DNA from 2 places in the Rothia sp. ZJ1223 genome. Region 2 is predicted to be linked to the other one. Evidence: predicted binding sites of a transcription regulator. Region 2 holds the regulator's gene; the other holds the start of a gene.
What was found. The regulator HspR, encoded in region 2, represses chaperone genes until heat shock. The targets are predictions, from matches to a motif close to AAGTTGAGTCNNNNNGACTCAACTT.
Positions count from the first base shown of each region.

Region 1: a site for HspR is predicted at 2,296-2,320, ahead of clpB (ATP-dependent chaperone ClpB). Genes of this name have one in related genera too.

Region 1 covers NZ_JAFEUT010000005.1:196,589-201,014, reverse strand. The annotation lists gene JTP09_RS08350 (HAD family phosphatase) at 1-287, opposite strand, end outside; gene JTP09_RS08345 (hypothetical protein) at 336-872, shown strand; gene JTP09_RS08340 (hypothetical protein) at 1,166-2,095, shown strand; gene clpB (ATP-dependent chaperone ClpB) at 2,399-4,426, shown strand, end outside.
Region 2 covers NZ_JAFEUT010000003.1:306,669-311,094, reverse strand. The annotation lists gene JTP09_RS05670 (nucleotide exchange factor GrpE) at 1-308, shown strand, start outside; gene JTP09_RS05665 (DnaJ C-terminal domain-containing protein) at 547-1,491, shown strand; gene JTP09_RS05660 (heat shock protein transcriptional repressor HspR) at 1,555-1,917, shown strand; gene JTP09_RS05655 (sodium:alanine symporter family protein) at 2,149-3,597, shown strand; gene trmB (tRNA (guanosine(46)-N7)-methyltransferase TrmB) at 4,188-4,426, opposite strand, start outside.

The DNA.
Region 1 (4,426 bases), on a different contig from region 2:
TCAACACCGGGCAGAAACTCAATCTGTGTATCATCCAGCTGCCCCAGAATACTGCTCACCAAACCGTCGTAAATCTGCTCATCACTCAGCGCAACACCATTAGCCTTCATGATGTCGTAGGTAACCTGCATGGGCTTACCCAGCGCGTCCAAGGTGTCCTGCTCGCTCCACTGCTTACCGTGCGCGTGCGCGACATCCTCCTTAGCCCTCGCCCACAGGGGCTCAGTATCAACAAGAGTGCCATCATGATCGAAAAGAATTGCTGCTGGTTTCTGCGAAGTAGTCATACCTTCACCCTATAACAACTGCTCCACAAGGTTCGTAGAATAAATTACGTGAATACTCAACGCGCATCCTCTGCTTTTACCCGTTACCTGCCCCGCCTTGCCTACCCGCTGGCGGTGATTGCGACCCTCTGGATAGTCGCCGGGCGCTCACTGTTTGGCGCTGGAGGCGACCTTGTACCTGTTTTCGCTGTTAGTTTTGGGCCCATGCTGTTAGTGGCGATGGGTATGGGTGCTGTGATGATGCGTCGTGAAGCTGCTTTGCATGTTACTCGGTCGACCACTTTTACTATTGCCCTGGTGTACGTGATTTCTTTTGTTCTTGCCCTGGTATTTGGTTTCTTAGTGCCAGATCGTATGGGCGGACGCGTGGTGTCGGCGGCGTCGCAGGTATTCGGGGAGTGGTTTGTGGGTCTTTCAGCCGGGTTCGGCAATACGGCTGGAATCCTTACCCTCTGCTTCGCACTGGCTACCTATTTTCTAGCTTTGAATGAATCTAAGAAAACCCACCGCACCCTCGCCGGCATTGACCCGGAGCAAGAAGAGGAGCGGGAACGCGCGTCCTACACCTATGACTTTCTTGACTAGGGCGTAGAGACGCTGGTGCGTGCCGACACGATGCGCGCGGGTAGAGCTGGTGGGAGAGTCTCTTTGCTGCCGCCGTGTGCCTGCCTTCGCGCGGTGTGACCACGAAAAATCGGAGGTGACCGCGAAAAGTAATGCTGACCGCACATGTCATGGTCACCATTACTTTTCGCGGTCACCTTTTACTTTTGGTGGTCACCTCTGTGTGGGCTATCCATAGAATTACATTGAAAAGATATCCACAACATAAAACGTAACAACCAGCTAGCCCAGCGAAAATTGTGCATGATAAGCGCATGAACCACGAAGAAATATTAGATAACATTGCCACCCGCAAAGACCTCCTACAGCGCGGGGAACACCCCGCCTCTATCAACAAAGCGCTAGTAAACGGCCAACTGATTCGGCTCAGAGAAGGAGCCTACATCAACGGTTCACTTCTGAACCGACTGACTCCTTGGGAAACACCTCTTGCCCATATCTATGCCTATTACAAACGTAACTCGTCCGCGATTTTCTCGCATGTCTCGGCGGCTTTGCTCTACGGTCTTGATGTCATTGACCCCAAGAATGAAGTGCATATACTGACGGAAACCAACAGCCGCGGACGCGCCAAGGACGTGAAAAAGCACCTCGTCAGTGATTTGGAAAGTTTCCCCCACCGTATGACGTCAGAGGGGTTGGCTATTTCTGCGCCTCTGGAGACTATAAAATTCTGTGCTCAACTCTTGCCCGTAGAACAAGCTCTTGTGATTGCAGATTCAGCGGTGCGGAACAAACTGGTTGCTTATGAAGAGCTGGTCGAATTTTTGGCGCTGGGTGGAGGGTATCGTCCACGCAAGGTACAGCGATTAGCGTCTCTGGTAAGCGAAAAATCTGAATCTGCTGGTGAGACGCTTCTCCGGTGGATTCTTATCATGCTGAAGATTCCAGGAATTTATGAGCAGTATGAGGTGATCGTGAATGGCAGCCTCTACCGTATGGATTTTGCTATTCCTGATTTGATGCTTGCTTTTGAGTTTGACGGTGCCATCAAGTATTCACGGTTTGGTTCGGCTGAGGATGCGTTGTTGCGAGAGCGTCGCCGTGAAGTTGAGCTGCAAAATGCGGGCTGGAGAGTGGTGCGCTTGAACTGGGGTGATGTGTACAAGGAGCCAGAGAAATCAAAGCGCGCAATAGTCGCAGCTATCAGGCAGCAAAAAGCGCGCGTCCGTGGTGGTTTTTAAGAATGAGGTGACCGCGAAAAGTAATGCTGACCGCACATGTCATGGTCACCATTACTTTTCGCGGTCACCTTTTACTTTTGGTGGTCACCTTTGGCGCGGTGGTGTCCCCGGGTATGCCTGAGCTTTGTAGCGGAGTGCCGACGCTTGCCGTAGAACGTAGAACGTAGAACGTAGAAAGCGGGAACACGCTTTACAAAATAAAGTTGAGCGTAGTACACTCAATTTATCTAAAAGAAACGGACGCAGGTAGTCGGCTTGCCAGCCCAAAACCAGCGCTCCTCACCAACGATCACTAGAGGAACAATGAACACCAAATTCACCACCAAATCGCAAGAAGCCATTTCGGCAGCGAATATGAACGCCCAAACAGCGGGCAACCCCAGTATTGAACCGGCACACCTGCTCAAAGCACTCATGGACCAGCGCGAAGGCGTTGCAGTCGCCGTGCTCAAAGCAGCCGGCGCAGATGTGGATGCTATCTCAGTGGCAGCATCCACCGCTATCAAGAAACTACCGAGCGCCCAGGGCTCGTCAACCGCCCAAGCCCAGTTCTCGCGGGCTACCCTGAGCGCCCTACAAACAGCGCAGACCAAAGCTGAGCAACTCGGCGACGAATACGTTTCAACTGAACTTCTGCTCCTGGGCATCGCCAGCGATAACGATGACGCCGCCCGCGCGCTCACCGACAACGGTGCGTCTGCCCAGGTGCTTGAATCAACTATTCCGAGTGTAAGAGGAGGTCGCACCGTGAATACCCCAGACCCCGAGGGCACCTTTCAAGCCCTCGAAAAGTACGGCACCGATCTCACCGCAGTAGCACGCGAGGGTAAACTCGACCCCGTGATTGGGCGCGATAGCGAAATTCGCCGCGTCATTCAGGTACTCTCACGCCGCACCAAGAACAATCCCGTTCTCATTGGTGAACCCGGCGTCGGTAAAACCGCCGTGGTAGAAGGTCTTGCCCAGCGCATGGTTTCGGGCGATGTGCCTGAATCTCTGCGCGGTAAAACCCTTATTAGCCTTGACCTCGGTGCAATGGTTGCTGGCGCTAAATACCGCGGTGAGTTTGAGGAACGACTCAAGGCTGTTCTCGAAGAGATCAAAAAGTCTGAAGGTCAGATTGTGACCTTCATCGACGAGATCCACACCGTGGTAGGTGCCGGTGCTACCGAAGGTTCCATGGACGCGGGCAATATGCTCAAACCCATGCTTGCTCGTGGTGAACTGCGCCTGATCGGTGCCACCACCTTGGACGAGTACCGCGAAAACATCGAGAAAGACGCTGCCCTCGAACGTCGCTTTCAGCAGGTTTACGTGGGGGAGCCGTCGGTCGATGACACCATCGGTATTCTGCGCGGACTCAAAGAACGCTACGAAGCTCACCACAAGGTATCCATCGCAGACTCAGCCCTGGTGGCAGCTGCGAACCTGTCTAACCGCTACATTCCCTCGCGTCAGCTGCCGGATAAAGCGATTGACCTGATCGATGAGGCAGCATCGCGTCTGCGTATGGAAATTGACTCGGCACCCGAGGAAATCGACCAGCTGCGTCGCGCCGTTGACCGTCTCACCATGGAAGAGCTGGCACTTGCTGACGAAACCGACCCCGCATCGGTAGAGCGTTTGGAGGCCCTGCGTGCCGATATGGCAGATAAAAAAGAGCAGCTGGACGCGCTGAACTCCCGCTGGGAAGCCGAGAAAGCTGGACTCAATAAGGTAGGTGAACTTAAATCTCAGATTGATGAGCTGCGCTCTAAAGCTGAGGTCGCCCAGCGCGAAGGCAACCTAGCAGATGCCTCCCGCATCCTCTACGGTGAAATTCCCGCGCTTGAAGCTCAGCTTGCCGAGGCACACCAGGAGGAAGCCGCAGCGTCCTCAACCGAGACTATGGTTTCTGAAGAGGTGACCGCAGACGATATTGCCGAGGTCATCTCAGCCTGGACGGGTATTCCCGCCGGGCGTATGCTGCAGGGCGAATCTGAGAAGCTGCTACGCATGGAAGAAGAATTGGGCAAGCGCCTGATTGGTCAGCGCAAGGCAGTCACAGCCGTTGCGGACGCGGTTCGCCGTTCACGCGCGGGTATCTCAGACCCTGACCGCCCGATTGGTTCCTTCATGTTCTTGGGCCCCACCGGTGTCGGTAAGACTGAGCTGGCTAAGGCACTGGCTGAGTTCCAGTTTGATGATGAGCGCGCGCTGGTGCGTATCGACATGAGCGAGTATGCCGAGAAGCACGCGGTAGCCCGCTTGGTCGGTGCCCCTCCCGGGTACGTGGGTTACGAAGAAGGTGGTCAGCTGACCGAGGCTGTGCGCCGTCGTCCCTACTCGGTG
Region 2 (4,426 bases):
TTGCTGACCTGGTCACCAACCTGCTACCCGTTATCGATGATATTGATGCGGCACGCAACCACGGAGATCTTGAAGAAGGCCCTTTCGCTGCGATTGCTAAGAAGCTGACTGAAACTTTGGAAAAGCAGGGACTGGAACGCTTCGGTACTGTAGGGGATGCTTTCGACCCCCAGATTCACGAGGCAGTCTTGCAGCAGCCCACTAGCGAGGTCGAACCAGATCACGTATCAATGGTTCTGCGTAACGGCTACAAGGTCAAAGACCGCGTCGTTCGCACCGCGCAGGTTGCTGTAGCGGCAGCTGAATAGCATTAGCGCATAAAGCAATATGAGGCAGCGGGCAGGTACGAGCAATCGATCTGCCCGCTGTTTTCACACCAATACTAAGCACTACGCCGTAGTACGCTCCAGCTCAAACACTGCTCGCTACGCTTCGCAAAAGTCGCAAGTCGCATACTACGGTCTCAGTGCTTTGACAAAAATCAAACTTCAAATATCTATATCTACAAGATTGACGCACGAGTAAAGAAAAGGGGCGTTCATACTCATGGCTAGTGAAAACTGGTTGAATCAAGACTTTTATAAGGTTCTGGGCGTCTCTGATGACGCTGCGGATGCCGATATCAAGAAGGCCTACCGTAAACTGGCGCGCAAGTATCACCCAGACCAGAACTCTGGCGATGCCGCGGCTGAGAAAAAGTTCAAGGAAGTCTCTGAGGCTTACGATGTGCTTTCTGATGCTAAGCAACGTCAGGAATACGATCAGATTCGTAAGTACGGCGCAGCTGGCTTTGGTGGGGGCGGGTTCCCCGGTGGCGCTGGTGGTTTTGGTGGAGGATTCCCCGGCGGTTTCTCAGCTGGCGGCGGTCAGAACATTAATATCGACGACCTACTGGGTGGTATGTTCGGAGGCGGTGGTTTTGGTGGCGGTGGCTTCCAGCAGGCTCCTGCCAAGGGCGCTAACCTCACCGCCCAGGCAACTATCACCCTTAAAGAGTCTTTTACCGGTCACACCGTGCATGTGCGCGGTGGCAACGGTGCGGGTACCGAGGTGAAGATTCCTGCCGGTATTAAAGACGGTCAGAAGGTCCGCAAACGCGGTAAGGGTCAGCCCGGTCCCGGTGGCGCAGGCGATCTGATTATTGAAGTGCGTGTACAGCCCTCGTCCATCTTTGAACGAGACGGAGACGATGTGCTGGTGCGCGTGCCCGTTTCACTTGAAGAAGCTGTTAATGGCGGGGTCATTCAGGCACCAACTCTCGATGGTTCCACCGTGAAACTGCGCCTTGCCCCCGGTGCTCGTGCCGGTCAGAAATTGCGCGCCAAAGAACGCGGCTTTCCCGGTAAGAACGGGGTTAAGGGTAACCTTTTGGTCATTCCCGAGGTGCAGCTGCCCACTGACCTGAGCGATGAAGCACAAGAAGCCTTCGCGCGTTTTGTTGAGCTGGCACCTCAGGGCGACGTGCGTGAAGAGCTGCTGAGAAAGGCGTAAACCGTGGTATATGAATCAGACCGACCGCTCTTTGTGATTTCGGTAGCGGCAGAACTTGCTGGTATGCACCCGCAGACCCTGCGTCAGTATGACCGCATGGGTCTGGTTCAGCCCTCGCGCGCACCCGGACGCGCCCGCCGCTACTCCCAGCGCGATGTTGAGAAATTGCAGGAAATCCAGAACCTCTCGCACGACGGGGTTTCTCTCGAAGGCATTAAGCGCATCATGCAGCTGGAAAACCAGGTGGAGGCGCTGCGCGCTCGCAATAAAGAACTGCAGGCGGAACTTGAGGCTGTGCGCCTGAGACTGCAAGAGAACTCCCGTATTTTTGCTGCGGGTCTCTCAGGGGACGTGGTGAATCTGCCTCGCGGCAAGCGTCCGGCTGCACGCACCCGATCGCAGGCTGTGGTGCTCTACCGCCCGTGAAGTAGCGAATAACTTGACACTGACACAAGAAATACCGCTTGACAGCGAACGTACTGCCTTCAACGGCAGTGTGGAGAAGCCGTTAGGCGGTATTTTTATGCCCAAAACCACGTCATAAATAAGAGCTGTTACACAAATGTAACCCGAGCTGTATTAGACTCATCTCACATCACACAAGAACCCGTGTTCTTGCACATACCTTTCACACTTTTTCAAGAGAGAAAACCGTCGATGATCGATGAAATCTTGGGCAATATCTCCAGCATCATCTGGGGCCCCTTTGTTTTGATTCCCTTGCTGCTGGGCACGGGTATTTATCTCACCATTCGCCTGGGCGTTTTGCAGCTCGTGAAGCTGATCCCTGCCCTTCGTCTTGCTTTCTTTGACCGCAAGGACGAAGGCGCTGAGGGCGGCGACATCTCCCAGTTTCAGTCGCTGACCACCGCGCTGGCGGCAACTGTGGGTACCGGTAACATCGTCGGTGTCGCGACAGCGATTTCCATCGGTGGCCCCGGCGCTCTTTTCTGGATGTGGGTGACCGCGATTTTCGGTATGGCATCCAAGTACTCAGAGGCTTTCTTGGGGGTTCGCTACCGTTCCAAGGACTCTAAAGGTGAAGTTTCTGGCGGTCCGCAGTACTATCTAGAGCGTGGCATTAAAGGTGGCTTGGGTAAGTTCCTGGGGCTTTTCTTCGCTATTGCTGCTGTACTGGCGTCCTTCGGCATCGGCAACATGACCCAGGGTAACTCCATTGCGGGCAACCTGAAGGAAACATTCGATATTCCCGCTGCATTCACCGGTACTCTGCTGGCGCTACTGACGCTGATGGTTCTGTTAGGTGGTATCAAGTCCATCGCTAAGGTTACCGCTGGTTTTGTACCCGTGATGATTGTTTTCTATGTTGGTGGTGCGCTGTACATTATCGGTGTGAACTTCGCTCAGATTCCCGCCGCTTTTGGTGAGGTGTTCTCGGATGCTTTCACCGGCACCAGCGCTGTTGGTGGCTTTGCCGGCTCCGCAATGATCTACGCGATTCAGTACGGTGTTGCCCGCGGTATCTTCTCGAACGAATCAGGTATGGGTTCTGCCGCTATTGCCGCTGCGGCTGCGCAGACCACCCACCCGGTGCGTCAGGGTATGGTGTCAATGACCCAGACCTTCATCGACACCATCATCGTGGTGACCTGCACCGGTATGGTTCTGATCGTTACCGGCGCTTGGCATGCAACCGGTACTGACGGTGAACTGGTTCCAGCCTCTACCATGACTAACCTTGCTTTTAGTGGGGAAATCGGCCCGATCGGTGGCTGGATTGTGACTATCGGTCTGGTGATGTTCGCCTACTCCACTATCTTGGGCTGGGCGTACTACGGTGAGCGCAACGTCGAGCGTCTGGTTGGACGCGGTGGTGTGATGGTCTATCGCATGTTCTTTGCGGGTATCGTCTTCGTTGGCTGCACCACCGAACTCACTACCGTCTGGACCTTCTCAGATATCGCCAACGGTCTGATGGCTATTCCCAACCTGATTGGTCTGCTGATTCTTTCGGGTCTGATTGCCCGCGAGACCAAGCACTATCTGAAGAACGATCCTCAGCTGCGCGCCGACAAAGCTCAGATTGATGCTTTCATGGAGGGCAATCCCGGCGCGATCGACTCCTATGAGAAGACCGGTCAGTAACCCCTAGATGTTTTGGGGATAAGTATCGATAAACAGTGAAAGGTACCGCTTACACAAGCGGTACCTTTCACTGTTTAATCGGCACCCCCTGCCCCTGCCCGATCTACTGGGTGGACGCGCACAGTCCTTCTCCTGTGCCACGAGCTCGCGCACCATAGGAATCACCTTGGCACCGAACTGCCGCACACTTTCCTCTGGTATTACGAAGCCAGCCTAGCTAAATGCAGAGGATGTTTTGTGCCGTGCATGGTCTTTAGAAAACGAAAGCGCCTGGTTCACCAATTTCATCGATATAGGCAAGAAACATGAAGAAGGTTTTACAGGAATATCAGTTATTAACGACAAAAGCCCACAGAGACTGTGGGCTTAAGCGGTTGATGCTCGGAGGTCTATTGGTTTCCCTCACCTCTAGCTATCAGTTCTCACTCTACTCATAATTGCTACGAGAGATGAGAAAAAAATAAAAGTAGGGTCACCCATATTTTTTAGATACTATATCGCAGATTCTTGGGAAAAGACCGCTGGCAGGGGATTCCTAGACTGCACAGAGCCAGAGAAAAAGCGATCACTGATGACCCAGCCTATGTGCTTTACTTGCGGCGGTAGGTCAGATCGTGGGCGCGGCGTCCTGCCTCGCCTGCCTTACGCTCAAAGGAAGTCAGCGTGCGACCTTCCCAGCGCGGTGCCCAACCACCGATGGGGTCTTCTTCGCTGGTGTTCTCACCGGCGTACACGTTCTCAAAGTCAGGGTGAGCCTCCAGTACCTCGCGCATGACCAGGGCGTATTCTTCCCAGTCGGTAGCAAGACGCCAGATTCCGCCGGGCTTGA